3 regions of the Bradyrhizobium sp. B039 genome follow, and region 1 is predicted to be linked to each of the others. Evidence: riboswitches for the same ligand, from Rfam matches in the RefSeq annotation. Region 1 holds a riboswitch; each other region holds the start of a gene.

Region 1 (2,256 bases):
GGCCGATCTCGCCGCCGTCGACGGTCACGGCGGCATTGTTCGACATGTTCTGCGGCTTGAAGGGAAGCACGCGCAGCCCACGCCGCGTGAAGGCGCGCGCAAGGCCGGCGACGATGAGCGACTTGCCCACGTCCGAGCCGGCCCCCTGGATCATCAATGCGCGCGCCATCGCGTGTGTCTTCAGAACTCGACGCCGGCTTGCGCCTTGATGCCGGAGCGGAACGGATGCTTGACCAGCGTCATCTCGGTGACGAGGTCGGCGATCTCGATCAGCTCGTCCTTGGCATTGCGCCCGGTGAGCACGACATGTGTCATCGCAGGCTTTTGCGTCGTCAGGAACTCGACGACCTCAGCGATATCGAGGTAGTCGTAGCGCAGCGCGATGTTGATCTCGTCGAGCACGACCATGCGCAAGCTGGGATCGAGAATCAGCTCCTTGGCCTTCTCCCAGCCGGCGCGCGCAGCGGCGATGTCGCGGGCGCGGTCCTGCGTCTCCCAGGTGAAACCTTCGCCCATCGCGTGGAACTGGCAGAGATCGCCGAAATGGCCGGTGAGGAGGCGCCGCTCGCCTGTATCCCAGGCGCCCTTGATGAACTGCACGACCGCGCAGGGGAAGCCATGGGCGACGCAGCGCACGATCATGCCGAAGGCGGAGGAGGACTTGCCCTTTCCGGCGCCGGTATGGACGATGATGAGGCCCTTCTCGCCGCTCTTGGTCGCCATGATCTTGTCGCGGGCGGCCTTCTTCTTCGCCATTTTCGCGGCGTGGCGGGCATCGGTTTCCTCGGCCGTTTGGGTATCCGGTTCAGGCGTCATCGGACGGGGTCCTTCGGCTTGACAAGAGGCGGCCAGGGGCAAATGGTGGCCCGGCGTTGGTTCCTGTCCTATGACAGGCGAAGAGGGAATGCGATAGGGTCCGAATCGGCAAGATTTGGGTCCAAAATGCAGCCGCCCCCGCGACCGTGACCGGAGAGATGCCCGAGGCCACTGATCCCTGACGGGATCGGGAAGGCGGGGATCGAAGGGCAAAACCCTGCTCCGCAAGCCGGGAGACCTGCCAGCGCGGACGATTTTGGACCGGCGGACGGGGTGTTCCGCGACGGGGAAGCGGACCCTCGCAAGACCGGTTCGTGGGCCTCTTCGCCTCCCGCTGTTTATTCTGGAAGAGGCGATGAGCGTCACACTTCACGTCTGCATTACCTGCCGTGCCGGCGAGACGCTTGGCGAGGGCGAAGTCACGCCGGGCAAGCGCCTTCACGGTGCGATTGTCGACGCCGGCGTGCCCGATGGTGTCACTGTGGTTCCGGTCGAATGCCTGTCGGCATGCAGCCAGGGCTGCTCGGTGGCGCTCAGTGCGCCCGGCCGCTGGTCCTATGTCTATGGCCGCCTGTCGGACGCCAACGCGCGCGACGTGATCGCAGGCGCCGCCGCCTATGCGGCCGCGCCCGACGGCCTTGTGCCCTGGCGCAGCCGTCCCGAGATCTTCCGCAAGCAGTCGCTTGCGCGCATTCCCCCCATTGCCGTCGTGCCGGAGGCCGCCGAATGAACTCGCTCGCAAAAGTCCCGGTCACGGTGGTCACCGGCTTTCTCGGCTCCGGCAAGACGACGCTGATCCAGCATTTGCTCGCCAACCCCAACGGCAAGAAGCTCGCGGTGCTCGTCAACGAGTTCGGCAGCGAGGGCGTCGACGGCCAGATTCTGAAGTCCTGCGCCGATGCCAATTGCCCGGAGGAAAACATCGTCGAGCTCGCCAATGGCTGCATCTGCTGCACCGTTGCCGACGATTTCATCCCGACCATGGAGCTGTTGCTGGCGCGGCCGGTGAGGCCCGATCACATCCTGATCGAGACCTCGGGCCTGGCGCTGCCCAAGCCCTTGCTTAGGGCGTTCGACTGGCCGGAGATCCGTTCGCGCATCACCGTTGACGGTGTGATCGCGCTGGCCGATGCCGAGGCCGTCGCCGCCGGCCGTTTCGCGCCGGACCCGGCCGCAGTGGAAGCGCAGCGGGCGGCGGACGAAAATCTCGATCACGAGACGCCGCTGTCGGAAGTGTTCGAGGACCAGATCGCCTGCGCCGACATCGTGCTGCTGACCAAGGCCGATCTTGCCGGCCCGGCGGGACTCGAAGCGGCCAAGGCTGCCATCACCGCCGAGATGCCGCGCCGCGTGCCGATGCTTGCCGTTACCGACGGCGCGATCGATGCGCGCGTCATCCTCGGTCTCGGTGCCGCCGCCGAGAATGATCTTGCCGCGCGC
Region 2 (2,256 bases), 4.2 Mb from region 1:
GCCGCCATTGAGCTGTGTGGTTCGCTATCGTGCCGCCCGCGTTCGAGCTGCGTGATTGCCAAGCACCAAGCCGGCTTGATCCCAGCTCTGAAGTCTGGGTGGCACGCAAATCAACCCCTCGCCAGTTGCTAAATTTCGCCACGTGCCTTGGCCTATTCGCCGCAGATCCTTTAGTTGAGCGAAGAGCTGGCTAGCTGAGGTGCTGGGCGAACCTCTGGAAATCGCAAAGCCGCATTGAAAGCGCTCTGATATAACGTCGGTACTCCCGCCGGCAGGCTGCTTCTGTCCCTTTCATCAATTTAGCGTGCGGCTCCGCCTCAAGGCAGCTCCGATGCTTATCCGGCATCTGAGAAGGATATGTCTGATTATGGCATCTCTGATGAGAGAATGTTTCTAGATGGTGAAGTCACAGAGATGCACGGTCATTCGGCTAGCGGATGTCGCAGATTAGCTTGCACATAATCTGAGAGGTTGACGGAAGAGTTCTCCTGCCGATAATCCAAGTCGTCGAGGTTCTCCGGTTCCCATTGATCCGGAGCTAAGAGGGAAGCCGGTGCAAATGCCGGCTCTGCCCCCGCAACTGTGAGCGGCGAGCCGCTGTCCGACGATGTCGCTGAAGCCTGCACGGCTTCGGGAAGGCCGGACAGCAGCGATGACCAGCAAGCCAGGAGACCGGCCCCGACAATATATTGGTCCACGGGCGGGGTGTCTCGGTGGTGCGCCAAGCAGCCGTCGCACGCGCGACTTCTCCTGCCTGCGTCCGCCATGGCCTTTGTCCCCAACAGGGGTTAACGCTATGTCTCCTCTCTCTCTTCCAGTTGCTACGCTCGGAACGCCACGCATCGGCCCAAGGCGTGAGCTCAAGCTCGCTCTAGAAAGCTACTGGGCTGGAAAGATTAGTGAACAGCAGTTGCACGAAGACGCATTCGGCCTACGCGCAGCGAACTGGGCTCGTCAAAAATCGCTCGGCGTCACGATCATTCCGTCAAACGACTTCTCGCTGTATGATCAGGTGCTCGATACAAGCGTCATGGTTGGCGCAATCCCGGAGATCTACGCCGCGAACGGAGAATCCGTTTCGCTCCAAACGTACTTCGCCATGGCCCGCGGATCGCAATGCGGCGAGCAGGATGCGAGTTGCGCCCAGAGCCCGCGGGGATCTGGCGTGCCCGCGCAGGAAATGACCAAGTGGTTCGATACCAACTACCACTACATGGTTCCTGAGTTTTACCGGGGACAGGCGTTCAGACTGTGCTCTCGCAAACCCGTCGAAGAGTATGAGGAAGCGAGGGCTCTTGGCTTTCAGACCCGCCCTGTCCTGATCGGGCCGGTCACATTTTTAAAGCTCGGCAAGAGTACCGATAGTGCGTTCCAGCCCCTCTCTCTCCTCGATGATCTGATACCCGTCTATATCGACCTTCTGCATGAATTAGCCAAACGAGGGGCAAGTTGGGTCCAGTTTGACGAGCCCTGCCTGGTCCTTGATCTGGATGAGGCGGCGCGAAATTCGTTGCTGCACGCCTATAACCGGTTCGCAAAGGAGGGACCCGCTATCAAGATCATGCTTGCGAGCTATTTCGGCGCCCTAGGCGACAATCTGGATACTGCCTTGAGCCTGCCAATTTCCGGTCTGCACGTCGATTTGGTTCGAGCGCCAGAACTATTGGATCAGATCGTTGCTGACGGCCGAAGTGATCTCGTCATGTCGCTCGGTGTCATCGACGGCCGGAATGTGTGGCGGTCGAACTTGCCGTCGCTCCGTCAGCGGCTGAAGCCCTCGATTGCGAAGCTTGGCAGGCACCGTGTACAGCTCGCTCCATCCTGCTCGCTGCTTCACGTGCCGGTCGATGTTGAACTCGAGACCGGGCTCGCGTCCGACGTCAAGAGCTGGCTTGCTTTCTCGGTTCAGAAGATGCGTGAGCTTGCGATCCTGGCGCGGGTACTCGCAGGCGACCAGAATGTTGGGCTAGCTCTTGCCGAGTCGGAATGCGCTGCGACTGCCCGCCGGACCTCGCCGAAGATCCATAATGCCAACGTCGCTGTCCGAATGAGGGCGATCGATCAGACGATGCGCCAGCGCGCCACCCCGTTTGCCCGTCGTTCCGAGATCCAAAGGGAACGCTTTGGACTACCGGCTTTTCCCACCACGACGATAGGATCGTTTCCGCAGACCACAGCGGTGCGAAATGCTCGCGCGGCGCATGCGCGAGGTGCGATGAGCGAGGAGCAATACGACAGGTTCCTCAAAGAGGAGAT
Region 3 (2,256 bases), 1.6 Mb from region 1:
GAGCGAGCGTCGCGATTCGCGATGGCTCGCAGTGGGAATGCCGGGACTCGCTGCAATGCAACGTGTCTCGCTGATGTTGCTTTGCCGGTGCTTTTTCGGGGCAATCCCATGCGTCTGCTTGCGGTCCTCATCCTCGCGCTCATGGCGGCGGCCTGCAACCAGGAGCAGGACATCACCGGCTCGACCGCAGCCTGCCCGGTGCGGAACTACAGCTCCTACAACCCCCGCGACATGAACCAGTGCGTGGCCGCCTGCAAGGCGTGCGACCATGGCAACACGGTCACCTGCACCACGTCCTGCACGCTCAAGGGCGCGCACTGAGCGGCCAGCGGTTTGCAGAAGCTTGGGGGCCGGGATCGCCGGCCCCTTGGGCATTGAGGGGTTGACGGTGTCGGGGCACCGGAACGATTCACCTGACATAATCATTGGTAGGAGCAGGCAGGACGCGGAGTCGGATGGAATGGGTATGCTCGATCCCGGCCGGTTTCTGGTGTCGTGCTCGCAGTGCGACGCGTGGCCGATGGCGGCCAACGTCAAACGCTCGAGCTGGTCGACGTCCCCGAGCGAGGTCCGCTTCGTGTGTCCGCGCTGTCGCCGCGAGGAGACCGCGATCATCTCCGCCTCGGGCGAATTGACGCCGATCCGGCGCATCGACATCCCGCCGCGCGACGTCACGGTGGCCTGGGCTCAGGCACAGCGCCAGAGAGGGCGGGCGTAGGCGGCCGCTCTATTGCGCGATCCCCTTTCGGAACCCGGGCGATCGTCGGACGTTTCCGCCCCAACATCACGTATCGAGGCCGGGCGAATGATCAGCGCGCATTTCGACACCCGTACACGGATCAACATGAAGCTGGCGCTGGATCGGATTTGCCGCAATCGGCCCAGGGGCGAGGATCATGGGTTCCGCAGGTCGGTCGCCGAGAACATCGTCCGCTGCGCGCTCGCGGGCCGAACCGGCATCGGTCAGCTTGTCGATGCCGGTGAGCGGGCGGTGGTCACGACGCGCGCGGTGCCGAAGCCTGACTGATTGTGTTTGCCTCGCGTTTGCAGCTCATCGTTCAACCGGTCGATTGACTCTCCGTACGGCCGCCTCGTAGATTGATCGGTGACGGTTCTCCGCACGGAGATCAAAAGGGAACGTGGTACGAGATTGTCCCAACGCCGGGATTGTCCCAACGCCACGGCTGCCCCCGCAACTGTAAGCGGTGAATCTTTCGTCATATGCCACTGGGAATCTCGGTCCTGGGAAGGCGACGTAAGGTAACGACCCGCGAGCCAGGAGACCTGCCGTCAGCCGTGGTCACACGCGAAGATGTCGGTCGGGGAGTACAGGCATTAGCTTCACCGGAGCAATCGATTGCTCCGCCGTAAAGCCTCGTTCGCTGTGACGTGCCACTGACGTCATGCCGAGGTTACAACTGTGTCCCGTATTGTCTCTGCCGCCAGGCGCCTTCGCGCCGGTATCGTTGCTGCCGTTTTCCTCCATGCGATCGATCTCCCCACAGCTTTCGCGCAGCAAGCCGCCACCGAGCAGCTGCCGCCGGTCGAAGTGACCAGGCCCGACGATCAGAACCGTACACGCGCCAGGGCGATCGGCGACGGCGACACGGCGAGGCGGCGAGCCCCGAGTGGAGCGCCGGCAGGCAATGGCGCCGGCTCGTCCGGCTCCGGCGGCGAGGCGGTCGCCAGCAACGGAGGCATCGTCGGGGCCGCCACGACCGTCATCACGGCCGCGGATATCGCACATGCGCCCTCGCAGACGCTTGCCGAGATCATCGCGACGCAAGTCCCGGGTGCCCAGATCACAACGCTCTATGGCGGCCAGATCGGCGCGAAGACCAGCGTCGACCTGCGCGGCTTCGGCGCGTTTGCCACTGCCAATTCGCTGGTGCTGATCAACGGACGGCGGCTGAACGACATCGACATCGCGCAGGTGGACCTCTCCACTGTCCCGCTCAATTCCATTGAGCGTATCGAGATCACGCGCGGCAATGCCGGCGCGGTGCTCTATGGGGACAATGCGGTCGGCGGCGTGATCAACATCGTCACCAGGAACGGCGTCGGCGGGCCGCCCGTTGCCGCGCGCATCGAGGCCGGCTTCGGCTCGTTCGACACCAGGCTTGGCAATGTCTCGACGTCGCTCAATTCCGGTCCGTGGTCGACCTCGTTCTACGGCAATGCCGTCAAGACAGACGGCTACCGCGACAACAATCGCCTTGTCCAGGAGAATGGCGTCGGCAACCTGAACTACACGAC

What was found. Region 1 has a riboswitch for cobalamin ahead of AAFG50_RS15145 (DUF1636 domain-containing protein). Riboswitches for the same ligand answer to the same signal wherever they lie in the genome.
Region 2: another riboswitch for cobalamin. It lies ahead of metE (5-methyltetrahydropteroyltriglutamate--homocysteine S-methyltransferase); the one in region 1 lies ahead of AAFG50_RS15145 (DUF1636 domain-containing protein).
Region 3: another riboswitch for cobalamin. It lies ahead of AAFG50_RS22660 (TonB-dependent receptor); the one in region 1 lies ahead of AAFG50_RS15145 (DUF1636 domain-containing protein).

Annotation. Positions count from the first base shown of each region.
Region 1 is NZ_CP152416.1:3,251,414-3,253,669, forward strand. It holds gene AAFG50_RS15135 (cobyric acid synthase) at 1-169, opposite strand, end outside; gene cobO (cob(I)yrinic acid a,c-diamide adenosyltransferase) at 181-816, opposite strand; cobalamin riboswitch at 857-1,077, shown strand; gene AAFG50_RS15145 (DUF1636 domain-containing protein) at 1,172-1,546, shown strand; gene cobW (cobalamin biosynthesis protein CobW) at 1,543-2,256, shown strand, end outside.
Region 2 is NZ_CP152416.1:7,417,023-7,419,278, reverse strand. It holds gene AAFG50_RS35265 (hypothetical protein) at 1-142, opposite strand, end outside; cobalamin riboswitch at 494-696, shown strand; gene metE (5-methyltetrahydropteroyltriglutamate--homocysteine S-methyltransferase) at 797-2,256, shown strand, end outside.
Region 3 is NZ_CP152416.1:4,850,019-4,852,274, reverse strand. It holds gene AAFG50_RS22675 (hypothetical protein) at 109-321, shown strand; gene AAFG50_RS22670 (hypothetical protein) at 461-718, shown strand; gene AAFG50_RS22665 (hypothetical protein) at 806-1,027, shown strand; cobalamin riboswitch at 1,093-1,307, shown strand; gene AAFG50_RS22660 (TonB-dependent receptor) at 1,421-2,256, shown strand, end outside.